One region of the Staphylococcus sp. Z5-21 genome, then DNA from elsewhere that is predicted to be linked to it. Evidence: riboswitches for the same ligand, from Rfam matches in the RefSeq annotation. Region 1 holds a riboswitch; the other holds the start of a gene.
What was found. Region 1 has a riboswitch for S-adenosylmethionine ahead of metK (methionine adenosyltransferase). Riboswitches for the same ligand answer to the same signal wherever they lie in the genome.
Positions count from the first base shown of each region.

Region 2: it holds a riboswitch for S-adenosylmethionine, as region 1 does, so the genes downstream of both, M1D64_RS02920 (Na+/H+ antiporter NhaC family protein) here and metK (methionine adenosyltransferase) in region 1, are expected to answer to the same signal.

Region 1 covers NZ_CP096462.1:1,019,651-1,025,923, forward strand. The annotation lists gene yidD (membrane protein insertion efficiency factor YidD) at 1-37, opposite strand, end outside; gene ytkD (RNA deprotection pyrophosphohydrolase) at 97-573, shown strand; gene M1D64_RS05125 (alpha/beta hydrolase family protein) at 557-1,348, shown strand; gene pckA (phosphoenolpyruvate carboxykinase (ATP)) at 1,444-3,033, opposite strand; SAM riboswitch class I at 3,200-3,311, shown strand; gene metK (methionine adenosyltransferase) at 3,422-4,618, shown strand; gene M1D64_RS05140 (nuclease-related domain-containing protein) at 4,717-5,625, shown strand; gene M1D64_RS05145 (aldo/keto reductase) at 5,834-6,273, shown strand, end outside.
Region 2 covers NZ_CP096462.1:626,667-632,939, forward strand. The annotation lists gene M1D64_RS02900 (SulP family inorganic anion transporter) at 103-1,281, shown strand; gene M1D64_RS02905 (amidohydrolase) at 1,281-2,405, shown strand; gene M1D64_RS02910 (SDR family oxidoreductase) at 2,486-3,367, shown strand; gene M1D64_RS02915 (flavin reductase family protein) at 3,571-4,182, shown strand; SAM riboswitch class I at 4,313-4,413, shown strand; gene M1D64_RS02920 (Na+/H+ antiporter NhaC family protein) at 4,529-5,821, shown strand; gene M1D64_RS02925 (SRPBCC family protein) at 6,185-6,273, shown strand, end outside.

The DNA of each region.
Region 1 (6,273 bases):
GATATATATGGATAAGTCCTAGAAATATAGTTTTCATAATTTTGCCTCCAACAAAAATCTTAGCATAGCTAGTTTAACATAATAAGGGGAAGAGTGATGTATGTGAAGTTTAAAGACAAAGAAAATGACGATGTGTACCTAACATTTAAAAAGAAAGCAGATTATGCCAACGGTAATCATGTACTTATAATCCCTAAATATAAGGGTAGCTTGTTATTCACAAAACATAAAATACGTGGTATTGAATTTCCGGGTGGTAAAAGAGAAAAAGGTGAGGCGAGTGAAACTGCTGCAGCACGAGAAGTCTTTGAAGAAACTGGCGCAACGATTAAATACTGTGAATACATAGCGCAATATAAGGTTGATCGTCAAATTGGAATGTCCTTTACTAAAGATGTCTTTATGGTGGAGATAGAAGCTATCACTGAGCAACCAGATTATTTTGAAACGGATGGACCACTATTGTATAAATCATTATCTGAGATTCCAGAAGATAAAAAAAGTTACTTATTGAAAGATCCAGCAATATTACAATGTTTAGAGAGAGTGATTGAACTTGGATTTTATTCATAAAAAGAGAATGCCGGTTGAATCAAATAGCCATATATTTGATGAAGTAATCTATAGAGTAGATCATTTAAATGTTAAGGGGCTGCTGATGACACCTCATGCAAAAGTGCAGAGAATTGTTTTATATTTACGAGGTGGTAAAGGGCAAGTAGGTAAGGTGAGAACGGGAAGATTGATGCAATTTGCGGATGAACATACATTGGTCTTTGGACCTTATTATAGAGGTAATAATGGTAGCGAAGGCAAAGATGAGTTTTATGGTTCGGATCTGCATGACGTTACAGTTGCGATACGTTTGTTAAATCAAAAGTACCCTGGTATTCCCATTCACATGATTGGTTTTTCTAGAGGTGGACTTCAAGGTTTATTAACATTTCAAGATTTACCGGTGACGAGTTATATTATTTGGGGCGGTGTCTCAGACATAAATCTGATGTATGAAGAACGCGTTGATTTAAGGGGAATGCTTAAACGTATGATTGGAGATCCTAAAAAGAATATAGAAGCTTATAAACAACGTGATGCTATCGCTCAAATTAAAAACACAAGCCCGCCCATATTTATAGTTCATGGGGGTAAGGATAAACAAGTAGGTATTCATAATGCTTACTATTTAGTGGAACAACTTGAAAAGATTGGTGCGACATTTCGTACTTATTACCAAATGTCGGAGGGACACGTACCAAGACCATTTGCGCTCAAAGATACGCTACTGGCAATTAAACAGTGGATGGATGATGTTGAACAGAACAAGCTTAAAAACCAATATGATAGATAAGATGTTATAGATATAAAGTATTTACAAATAAAAAGTAGCCATGTAGTTTTCTATTGTAATAGAAGACTACATGGCTACTTTTCTAATATTTTAAATTATTCAAATCCGCCATTGACGGCTAATTCGTCAACATCTTCTCCAAATTTTTCAAAATTAGATTTAAAACGATTAATTAAATCTTGAGCTTGTGTTCTGTATGCTTCTGGCTTACTCCAAGCATTGATAGGATTGAGCAATGTTTGAGGGACATCTTCTACTTCAACAGGAATATCTAATCCGAACATATCATCTTTCACATATTCTGCATCTCTCAATTTACCTGTAATGGCTTGATTAACCATTTGTCTTGTATAATTTAGGCTAATACGACGTCCAACGCCATACTTTCCGCCAGTCCAACCCGTGTTAACTAAGTAAACATCAACGCCATGTTTATCTATTAAGTTACCTAATAAATCAGCATAAACTTTAGCGTTTAATGGTAAGAATGGGGAACCAAAACAAGTAGAGAATGATGGTTCAGGCTCAGTAACGCCTCGTTCTGTTCCAGCTAATTTAGCAGTGAAACCACTTAAAAAATGATACATCGCTTGGTCTTTGGTTAATTTTGAAATAGGTGGTAATACACCAAATGCATCTGCAGTTAAGAAAATAATTGTATTAGGATGCGCTGCTTTAGATGGTGTCACAATATTATCAATGTGGTGAATAGGGTATGCAGCTCTAGTATTTTCCGTGTATTGCTTGTCGTCAAAATCAACATCGCCTTCTTCATCAACAACAACGTTTTCTAGAATTGTTCCGTATTTAATAGCATCATAAATTTGTGGTTCTTTTTTCTGTGATAGATTAATTGCTTTTGCGTAACAGCCACCTTCGATGTTGAAGATACCGTTATTATTCCATCCATGCTCATCATCACCGATGAGTTTACGTGTAGGGTCAGCAGAAAGTGTTGTCTTTCCAGTACCTGATAAACCAAAGAATAGAGCTACGTCGCCTTTTTCGCCAACATTTGCTGAACAATGCATACTCATAATGTCATCTTTAGGTAGTAAGTAGTTCATTACGGAGAAGATTCCTTTTTTCATTTCACCAGCATATTCAGTTCCACCTATTAGGATTACTTTATGTTTAAATGATGTGATAATGAAGGTTTCTGAATTTGTACCATCTATGGATGGGTCTGCTTTGAAGTGAGGTCCAGAAATAATAGTGAAGTTTGGTTTGATTTCTTGAGCTTCTTCATTTGTACTTGGACGGATGAACATGTTTTGAGCGAACAAATTATGCCAAGCCAATTCATTAACAACAGTGAGTTTTAACTGTGAATCTTCATCGCTACCTGCATAACCGTTAAAAACATAAAGCTCATCTTTCTTATCAAGATAGTTTAATACTTTATCATATAAATTTAGAAATTTTTCTTCTTCGATAGGTTGGTTTATGTTGCCCCAATCGATGTCATCTCTATAAGATGGCTCAGTGACAATAAACTTATCTTTTGGTGAACGACCAGTATATTTACCAGTTTTTGCATTGATGGCGCCTAATTCCGTTAGTTCGCCTTCATTATTTTCTAAAATTTTATTATACAACTGAGTTGTAGATAATTGAAATAATGAAGATTGCTTGTCTAAAATGCTTTCAATTTTGCTTGTATAAGTGTATGTATCTACCGCCATACTTGATCCCTCCACGCTATTTAGTTGATGTAAGCCTTTACAATTACAGAGTATAACATATATAGATTAATAGTCCACACCAATTTCAAAGGAATTTTAAATAAATATTAATAAATGTAAAATTGACATTATATGTTAGATTAGGTACTATATAGATTAACGGATTCTCTTATCCTGAGTGGCGGAGGGACATGGACCCAATGAAGCCCAGCAACCTCTTCTTAATTGAAGAAAGGTGCCAAACCGTTTGCAGACAAATAGCGTCTGAACGATAAGAGCGAATGGACGTATAAAGGGCCTTCTCTCTATTTACTATAGTGTAGAAGGCCTTTTTTAATGAGCTCAACAGAGAGAGAATTTTCGTAATTTAAAACTAAAGGAGCAAATTATGACATATAATAAAAGATTGTTTACTTCAGAATCTGTAACAGAAGGGCATCCGGACAAGATTGCTGACCAAGTATCGGATGCGATTTTAGATGAAATTTTAAAAGATGACCCAAATGCACGTGTGGCTTGTGAAACGACTGTAACCACAGGTATGGCTTTAATTTCAGGAGAAATTTCAACAACAACTTATGTTGATATACCAAAAGTAGTTAGAGAAACAATTAAAGAAATAGGTTACACACGTGCGAAATTCGGTTATGACAGCCAAACGATGGCTGTATTAACAGCAATTGACGAACAATCTTCTGACATCGCACAAGGTGTAGATACAGCTTTAGAATATCGCGACGAAGCTTCTGAAGCGGAAATTGAAGCTACGGGTGCAGGAGATCAAGGCTTGATGTTTGGTTATGCAACTAATGAAACAGATACGTATATGCCGTTACCCATTTTCTTATCACATCAGTTAGCTAAACGCTTATCTGACGTACGTAAAGATGAAATTTTAAAATACTTGCGTCCTGATGGAAAGGTTCAAGTGACAGTTGAATATGATGAACAAGATAAACCAGTTCGAATAGATACTATTGTTTTATCTACGCAACATGCTGAAGATATTGAATTGGATCAAATTAAAGATGATATTAAAACACACGTTATTTATCCAACAGTGCCAGAGTCATTATTAGATGAACAGACGAAATTTTATATTAACCCAACTGGTAGATTTGTAATCGGCGGTCCTCAAGGAGATGCAGGACTAACAGGTCGAAAAATCATCGTGGACACATATGGTGGATATGCACGTCATGGTGGTGGATGCTTCAGTGGTAAGGATCCAACTAAAGTTGACCGCTCAGCTGCATATGCTGCACGTTATGTAGCTAAAAATATTGTTGCAGCTCAATTGGCTGAAAAATGTGAAGTACAATTAGCGTATGCGATTGGTGTTGCTGAACCGGTTTCAATTTCAATAGATACATTTGGTACTGGTAAAGTCAGTGAATATGAATTAGTAGAAGCTGTAAGAAAACATTTTGATTTAAGACCTGCCGGAATTATTAAAATGCTTGATTTAAAACATCCAATTTATAAACAAACAGCTGCATATGGTCATTTTGGACGTACTGATGTGCTATTACCATGGGAAAAATTAGATAAAGTTAACTTATTAAAAGATAGTGTCAAAGCTTAAACTGAGACAAAATGTTTAAATTTTAAACTTTACTATCGAATACGATGTGCATATCTATTATAATTAAGTTACTGAACACATAAAGGAGCGTTTTTGTTATGAATTCATTTGGACCAATAGAGATTGGTTTAATCGTGGCAATTGTCGTAGCAGTCATTTGTTTGATTTTATTTATTGTTGCTTTAAAAAGTAAGAAAAAAGCGCAAGAAAAAGTTGAAGCGCAATATAAATCAAGAGAGCAACAACTGAGCGATGAGCATGAAGAAGAGCTAGAAAAAGAAAGAATTGAAAATAAAAAAACGGTAACAAAACAAAAAGAAGAATATACGGCTGCGGTTAATTCTAAAGATAGAGAAATTGATGCATTAAAATTATTCTCTAAAAATCAAAGTGAATATGTAACTGATATGAGATTAATAGGTATTCGCGAACGACTTGTAAATGAGAAAAGAATTCGTCCAGAAGATATGCATATTATGGCAAATATCTTTTTACCAAGGAATGAGTTTAGTGATGTGCAACGTATCAGTCACTTAGTCCTAACACGTACAGGTTTATATATCATTGATTCACAATTGCTTAAAGGTCATGTGTATAATGGCGTAAGTGCTGCACAATTTAAAGAACAGCCGATGATGGAACAAGTATTTAATACATTAGATCTTGATGGTCAAGTTCCACAAACACTTGTCTTAGATCAAAATGAAGATAAAGATGCTTTATCATTTGTTAATTACACGACGCATTTAAATGAAATTGAAAGACTTGCTGGTGATATCCAAACAGAATTAAATTTAAAATTTACACCAACAACTATCTTATACTTCAACCCTAAAAATGATGGCGATGTTACGATTACAAATTATGCACAAAGTTCAAATTCAAAAGTTTTAGTAGGACCAGAACAATTAGACGAATTCTTTAATAAATTTGTCTTTCATGGTCGCATTCAATACAATGTTGAAGACTTACAACGTGTAATGGATGAAATCGAATCATTTAATTAGAATATTATGAGATATAAAAAAGCTACAGACAAAGTTAGTTCACTTTTGTCTGTAGCTTTTTGTCATATATAATAATATTTCGACTTTTTAAATTGTTCTAATTAAAAGTATCCTGAATAGATATTTTTAAATTTATAAGCATTATTATTTATATTTTTGATAATATTCATTAATATAAACATTAACTTAACTAAAAGGGGACTTTAACTTGGAAAATATTAGTTTTTATAATGGCAATGAAATGCCTATAGTAGGTTTAGGAACGTTCCGTGTTGAAAATAACGATGAGTGTAAAGCGTCGGTTAAACATGCGATTGAGAGTGGTTATACACATATCGATACAGCCATGATTTATGAAAATGAAGATAAAGTTGGCGAAGGTATTGCGGAAGGTCTTGCTTCTACAGGACTGAAAAGAAGTGATTTGTTTATTACATCAAAATTGTGGTTAGATGATTATGGTCGCAAAAATGTTGAAACTGCATATGAAACGAGTCTAAAAAAACTTAACTTAGATTATCTTGATTTGTATTTAATGCATTGGCCAGGTACTGATGAAGCTTTAATGATTGACACTTGGCAAGGGATGGAAGATTTATATAAAGATAATAAAGTGAAAAATATTGGTGTGAGTAACTTTAATGTTGA
Region 2 (6,273 bases), 390 kb from region 1:
TGAGTCAAATTGACTTGGCTTTTTTTGTATTATTTTAGGCAGAGTTGATTAAATATTTCGACAATTATGATACCATATGGTTAAAGCAATTTGGAGGTGACAATGAATGTGCGTCACATAAGTTATTTTAATCAGTGGCACGGGGCATTAGTCACCAATATGCTTGCAGGTATTTTGTTGGCACTCGCGTTACTACCCGGTGCAATTGCTTTTTCCTTTATTGCAGGTGTAAGTCCAACCATAGGTATGCTAAGTACTGGACTTATGATGTTAGTTATAAGTTTGACCGGCAATCGAACATTAATGGTGTCAGCACCAAGTAGTGGTGTTTCTTTAGTTGTCGCACCGCTTATGTCTAGCCACGGTATGCCCGCTGTAATATTGGCTACGTTAATTATGGGAATAATACAAATTTTGATGGGTATTTGCCGAATCAATAAATTATTAGATTATATTCCCACAGGTGTTGTTATAGGTTTTATGAATGCATTAGGTGTATTGTTATTTACATCGCAACTAAAAAATATACTAAATATTTCAAACGCGACCTATGTCATAGCGGTCGCATCTTTTTTAATTATTTGGTTAGCACAAAGATATATCAGATTTATGCCGGCACCATTGATTGCGATTATTATTTTAACGATATGTGCATGGTGGCTTAAACCAGATATTGTCTATGTACACCATTTAGCATCATTGCATATTCATGTACCGATGCTGTCATTTCCAGATGCAATGTATGATATGCATATCGTTGGTATTTCAAGCATGTATGGAGTGACAATGGCAATTGTTGCTGTTGTACAAACGACATTAACAGCGCGGATGATGGATGCAGTTACTGCCACTAAAAGTGATAAAAATAAAGAAACGATAGGGCAAGGTGTTGCCAATACAATTGTCGCTTTATTTGGTGGCTATGGTGGTAGCGCACTTGTGGGTCAATCGCGATTTAATGCAACGATGGGAGCTACATCGAGGGTATCAACATTGATCACGGGTGCTTTTTTACTCATTAGCTTATTCGTTTTTGGAGATATTATCGGTCAAATACCAATGGCAGTGCTAGCAACTGTATTAATAACGATTTCCCTTAATACATTTGATAGGAGAACGATTTCATTTGTTAAGGTATCTCCAATAAAGCATGGGGCGATCGTTGTACTTACAATGTTGATTATTTTAAGTACGAATAACCTAGCGGCCGGGGTTGTGCTTGTTAGTTTACTATACTATTTGATTCAAGGGTTTAATAAAAGGAAAGGACGTGACATATAATGCCACAATACGAAGACTACATAAATTGGAGAAGAACATTTCATCAATATCCAGAGCTATCAGATGCAGAATATGAAACAACAAAACGTATCAAACGCATCTTAGCATCATATGATATTAAAGTTTTAGATTTACCATTAGAAACAGGACTAGTTGCAGAGGTTGGACAAGGTGATCAATTCGTTGCAGTTAGAACAGATATTGATGCACTACCAATAGATGAGCAAGTGAAACATGAATTCACTTCGACCAATGAAGGTGCGATGCATGCATGTGGACATGATATTCATATGGCTAGTGTGCTAGGGGTCGCAGTGAGATTAAAAGAAATAGAAAATCAACTCAACGGACGCGTGCGCATTATTTTTCAAGCTGCAGAAGAATTGGGCTATGGCGCAGTGAAAGTTGCTAATACAGGTGCAATTGACGGTGCGAAAGCCGTGTTAGGTTATCATAATTATCCAACGTTAGATATTGGAGAATTTGCGGTTAAATCGGGGGTTATCACATCTTCTGTAGACCGTTTCGAATTTAAAATTAAAGGTAAAGGTGCGCATGCTGCTAAACCAGAACAAGGTAACGACCCAATGATTGTATTGGGACAGTTGATTAATAGTGTTCAGTCTATTGTGAGTAGAAATTTATCAGCATTTGATAATGCAGTTGTTACAATTGGAGAAGTATCATGTGGGAATACATGGAATGTTATTGCAGACGAAGCCTATGTGCAAGGTACTGTGAGAAGTTTTGATGAAGATAAACGTGTACTGATTGAAGAAAGATTAAGAGCCATTGGAAGCGGACTTGCTGAAGTATTTGGCGTAGACATTGAAACGTCTTATCACCGCTTGCCTGGTGCTGTGGTTAATGATGAGCAATTAACAAATGATGCAATAGCAATTGCCAAAGAAGTTGGATACAATGTCAGTGTTATGGATAAACCGTTGACGATTGGCGAAGATTTTTCTGGTTTTTCTAATAAGTATCCAAGTGTATTTGTCTTTATTGGTTCTAATAGTGAATATGATTTGCACCATCCAAAATATGACCCAGATGAACGTATTTTAGAAAAAGTACCTGACTATTTTGTTACTTTTGTACAAAAATTATTGAATGAAAATTAAGGCAATATACTTAAATTATGATTAGACAATAGAAATGTTGGGTATTTAATAACTAGTTCATAATTTAAGGAGTGTTCTTAATGGCAGGTCAAGATCCAAGAACTAAATTTTCAAATAAAGATTTTCCAAAACAAGAACAACCAGTTCCAGGTTTACAAAGTAAGTTAGATCCAAAGCCTGATTGTGGTGAAACATCCTATACTGGTTATGGTCGTTTAAATGATTATAAAATGTTAGTTACTGGTGGAGACTCAGCTATAGGCAGAGCAGCAGCTATTGCTTACGCTAAGGAAGGCGCTGATGTAGCAATTAATTATCTTCCAGCAGAACAACAAGATGCAGAAGAAGTACAACAAGTCATTGAAGCAGCAGGAAGAAAAGCTGTCTTAATTCCAGGTGACATTAGAGATGAACAATTTAATTACGATTTAGTTGAAACAGCTTACAACGAACTTGGCGGGTTAGACAATGTAACCATTGTCGCCGGTCATCAACAATATAGAGAAAGCATAAAAGGTTTTGACACAGCTTCGTTTTCAGAAACATTTGAGACGAATGTTTATCCAATATTTTGGACAGTTCAAAAAGCAGTAGATTATTTACAAGCTGGTGCAACCATTACGCTGACCTCTTCAGTTCAAGGTTACAATCCAAGCCCAATTTTACATGATTATGCTGCTTCAAAAGCTGCGATTATTTCATTAACGAAAAGTCTATCCGAAGAACTCGGTGCGAAAGGCATTCGTGTGAATTGTGTTGCGCCAGGACCATTTTGGTCACCATTACAAATTTCTGGTGGTCAACCGCAATCTAAAATTCCGAGCTTTGGACAAAAGGAAGTCTTGGGCAGAGCAGGTCAACCTGTAGAATTATCAGGCACATATGTACACTTGGCAGCTGAAGAATCCAGTTATACAACAGGTCAAGTATATGGTGTGACAGGTGGTACTCAGTTAGACTAGGTTATATGAAACGTCACAGCTAATGTGGAGATGATTCAATCACATTAAAGTTGTATCATCTAAACCCTGTGACTTCTAGCTTGATAAGCGAATATTACAATGAGTCATATAGCCGACGTTATATGGGCGAGATTGAGAAATCAAATTCAATGTTTGGTTTCTGTCTCGCTTTTTTATTATTTTTAAAAGGAGTATAAATGTGGATGAAACAATATAACGCAAACACATTAACGAAACAACAGAATTATAAATTACTAAGTGGTAGTGTTATTCCAAGACCAGTTGCATTTGTGACAACACAGGATAAAGATGGGAATTTAAATGCTGCACCGTTCAGTTTTTTTAATGTTGTATGCAGCGCACCTCCTATGATTATGATTTCTACTGCACGTTCACAAGGAAAGCGCAAAGATACATCGTTAAATATTGAAGAAACAGGCTCATTTGTAGTTCATATTACAGATGAAATGACTGTAGAACAAATAAATAAAACGGCTGCACCTATAGACAGAACACTAAATGAATTAGAAAGAACGCAGTTGACATGTGTGAAATCAGAAGTCGTGCCTGTACCAGGTGTGGAACAAGCCAAAATTCGAATGGAATGCAAACTAAATCAAATCGTTACATTAGGCGATGCTCAAGAAGGATCAGATTTAATCATTGGTGAGGTTGTGATGTATCACATTGATGAGGCAGTTTACTTTGATGATAGTAAAATAGATGCACAAGCATTAGCGCCTGTGGCACGTTTAGCTGGAAATGATTATGCTGCATTAGGACAATCATTTACGATTAATCGACCAACAGAGTAATTTATAAATGATAAGACTGAAGTCATTAGCTCATCAGCTAATTGTTAAGATTTGTTAAAGTTTAAGCAAGAATTTAAAACAGTAATTGACGAAACTAATTTAATATTGTACTGTGAAAAATAAATTAAATAACTTATCAAGAGAAGTGGAGGGACTGGCCTGTGGATACTTCGGCAACATGATTATGCGTGTGCCAATTCCAGTAGCATCATTTATGCTAGAAGATAAGAATAAATGTACAAAGTTTACTCTTTCTTCAATTGGAAAGAGTTTTTTATTTGAGTAAGTTTATTTAATGGTAGAAAAATTGATGTTCTGTTTGAACTTAAAGGAAAGTTGGTTTTGTATGGAGGAGACAAAGAAAGGTAATGCATGGGCACTGATACCTTTAATTATTTTTGTGGGTATGTTTTTAGGTGTTGGTATCATTACCGGCGATTTCACTACAATGCCCCTAAATGTTGCGATACTAGTAGCGACAATTGTGGGACTTGTATTAAATAGAAAAGAATCATTTCAAAAGAAAGTTGAAATTTTTACTAAGGGTGCAGGACATTCCAATATTATACTAATGATGCTCATTTTCTTATTAGCAGGAGCGTTTTCGCAAACAACTGAAGATATGGGTGGCGTAAAATCTACAGTGAATTTGGGACTATCTTTGATTCCTGAGAATTTAATCATTGTAGGTTTATTCGTGATATGTATGTTCGTGTCACTTTCTATGGGTACATCCGTGGGCACTGTAGCAGCTATAGCGCCTGTTGGCTTTGGACTAAGCCAAGCAACGGATGTCTCTGCAGCCATCACTATGGCGACGGTCGTAGGTGGGGCGATGTTTGGTGATAATTTATCAATGATTTCAGATACAACGATAGCTGCGGTAAGAACTCAAAAAACAAAAATGAGTGATAAGTTTAAGGTGAACATCAAAATCGTGTTACCTGGTGCCATAATTACTGTCATTGTACTTTGGTTTTTAACAAATGGAGCACAAATTGATGCATCTAAGAGCTACGATTATGATCTTATAAAAGTAGTACCTTATTTATTTGTACTCATACTCGCATTATTCGGCGTCAACGTTATTATTGTACTTATTGGCGGTATTATACTTTCGGCAATTATAGGTTTATTTTATGGTACCTTTGATTGGATTGGGTTATTAAACTCTATTTCTAAAGGGATTATTGGCATGGAGGATATTGCCATTATTGCACTATTAATTGGTGGTCTAGTGGCATTGATACAACACAATGGTGGTATTACATGGTTACTTAATTTTGTGCGTAATAGAGTGAAATCTAAGCGTGGCGCAGAACTAGGAATTGCTGGCTTAGTGAGTGTGGCCGATATTTCAACTGCTAATAATACGATTTCTATATTAATGGCAGGGCCATTAGCTAAAGACATTTCAGATGAATATGGTGTAGATCCGCGTAAATCAGCAAGTATTCTAGATATGTTTGCAAGCTGTTTCCAAGGACTATTACCGTATAGTCCACAGCTTATTGCAGCAGCAGGTGTGGCATCTATATCACCGTTTGAATTGGTACCGTATGCGATTTATCCGATGATATTAGGGATTTGTGGTCTGATTGCTATCGCCTTTAGATTGCCGAGATTGGACAAGAAATAAACCCTAACAATCATGTGAAGTGAATATTTCATATGTATGGATGATTAACAGTCGTCATGCAAAATTGTTAAGTTTAATATAAATTGAGAGAGTGCGGAATCTTATGTATTATTTGATTTCTGACTCTCTTTTTTAAGTATAGACTAACGGCGTAGTACAGGATGCTTTATTAAGTTTAATCCTAATTGTTAAAGATTTAAGAATGCAAAATTTTGACGTTTACTGACTATTAACGATAAAATAAAGTTGTTGAAAGTTTGATAAAATCATACAAACCACTCATATTTCGTATGATTATAGTTTAGAAGTCTTGTATAATGCGTTAGAATAGAAATAAGAGTGAAAGTAGGTGAACAATCCATCGTGGCTAAATATAATGTAGAGAATGAAAATGTTGAGATACGTCTTGAACGATTATTTAAAGTTGAACCAGAATTGTTATATCAAGCGTG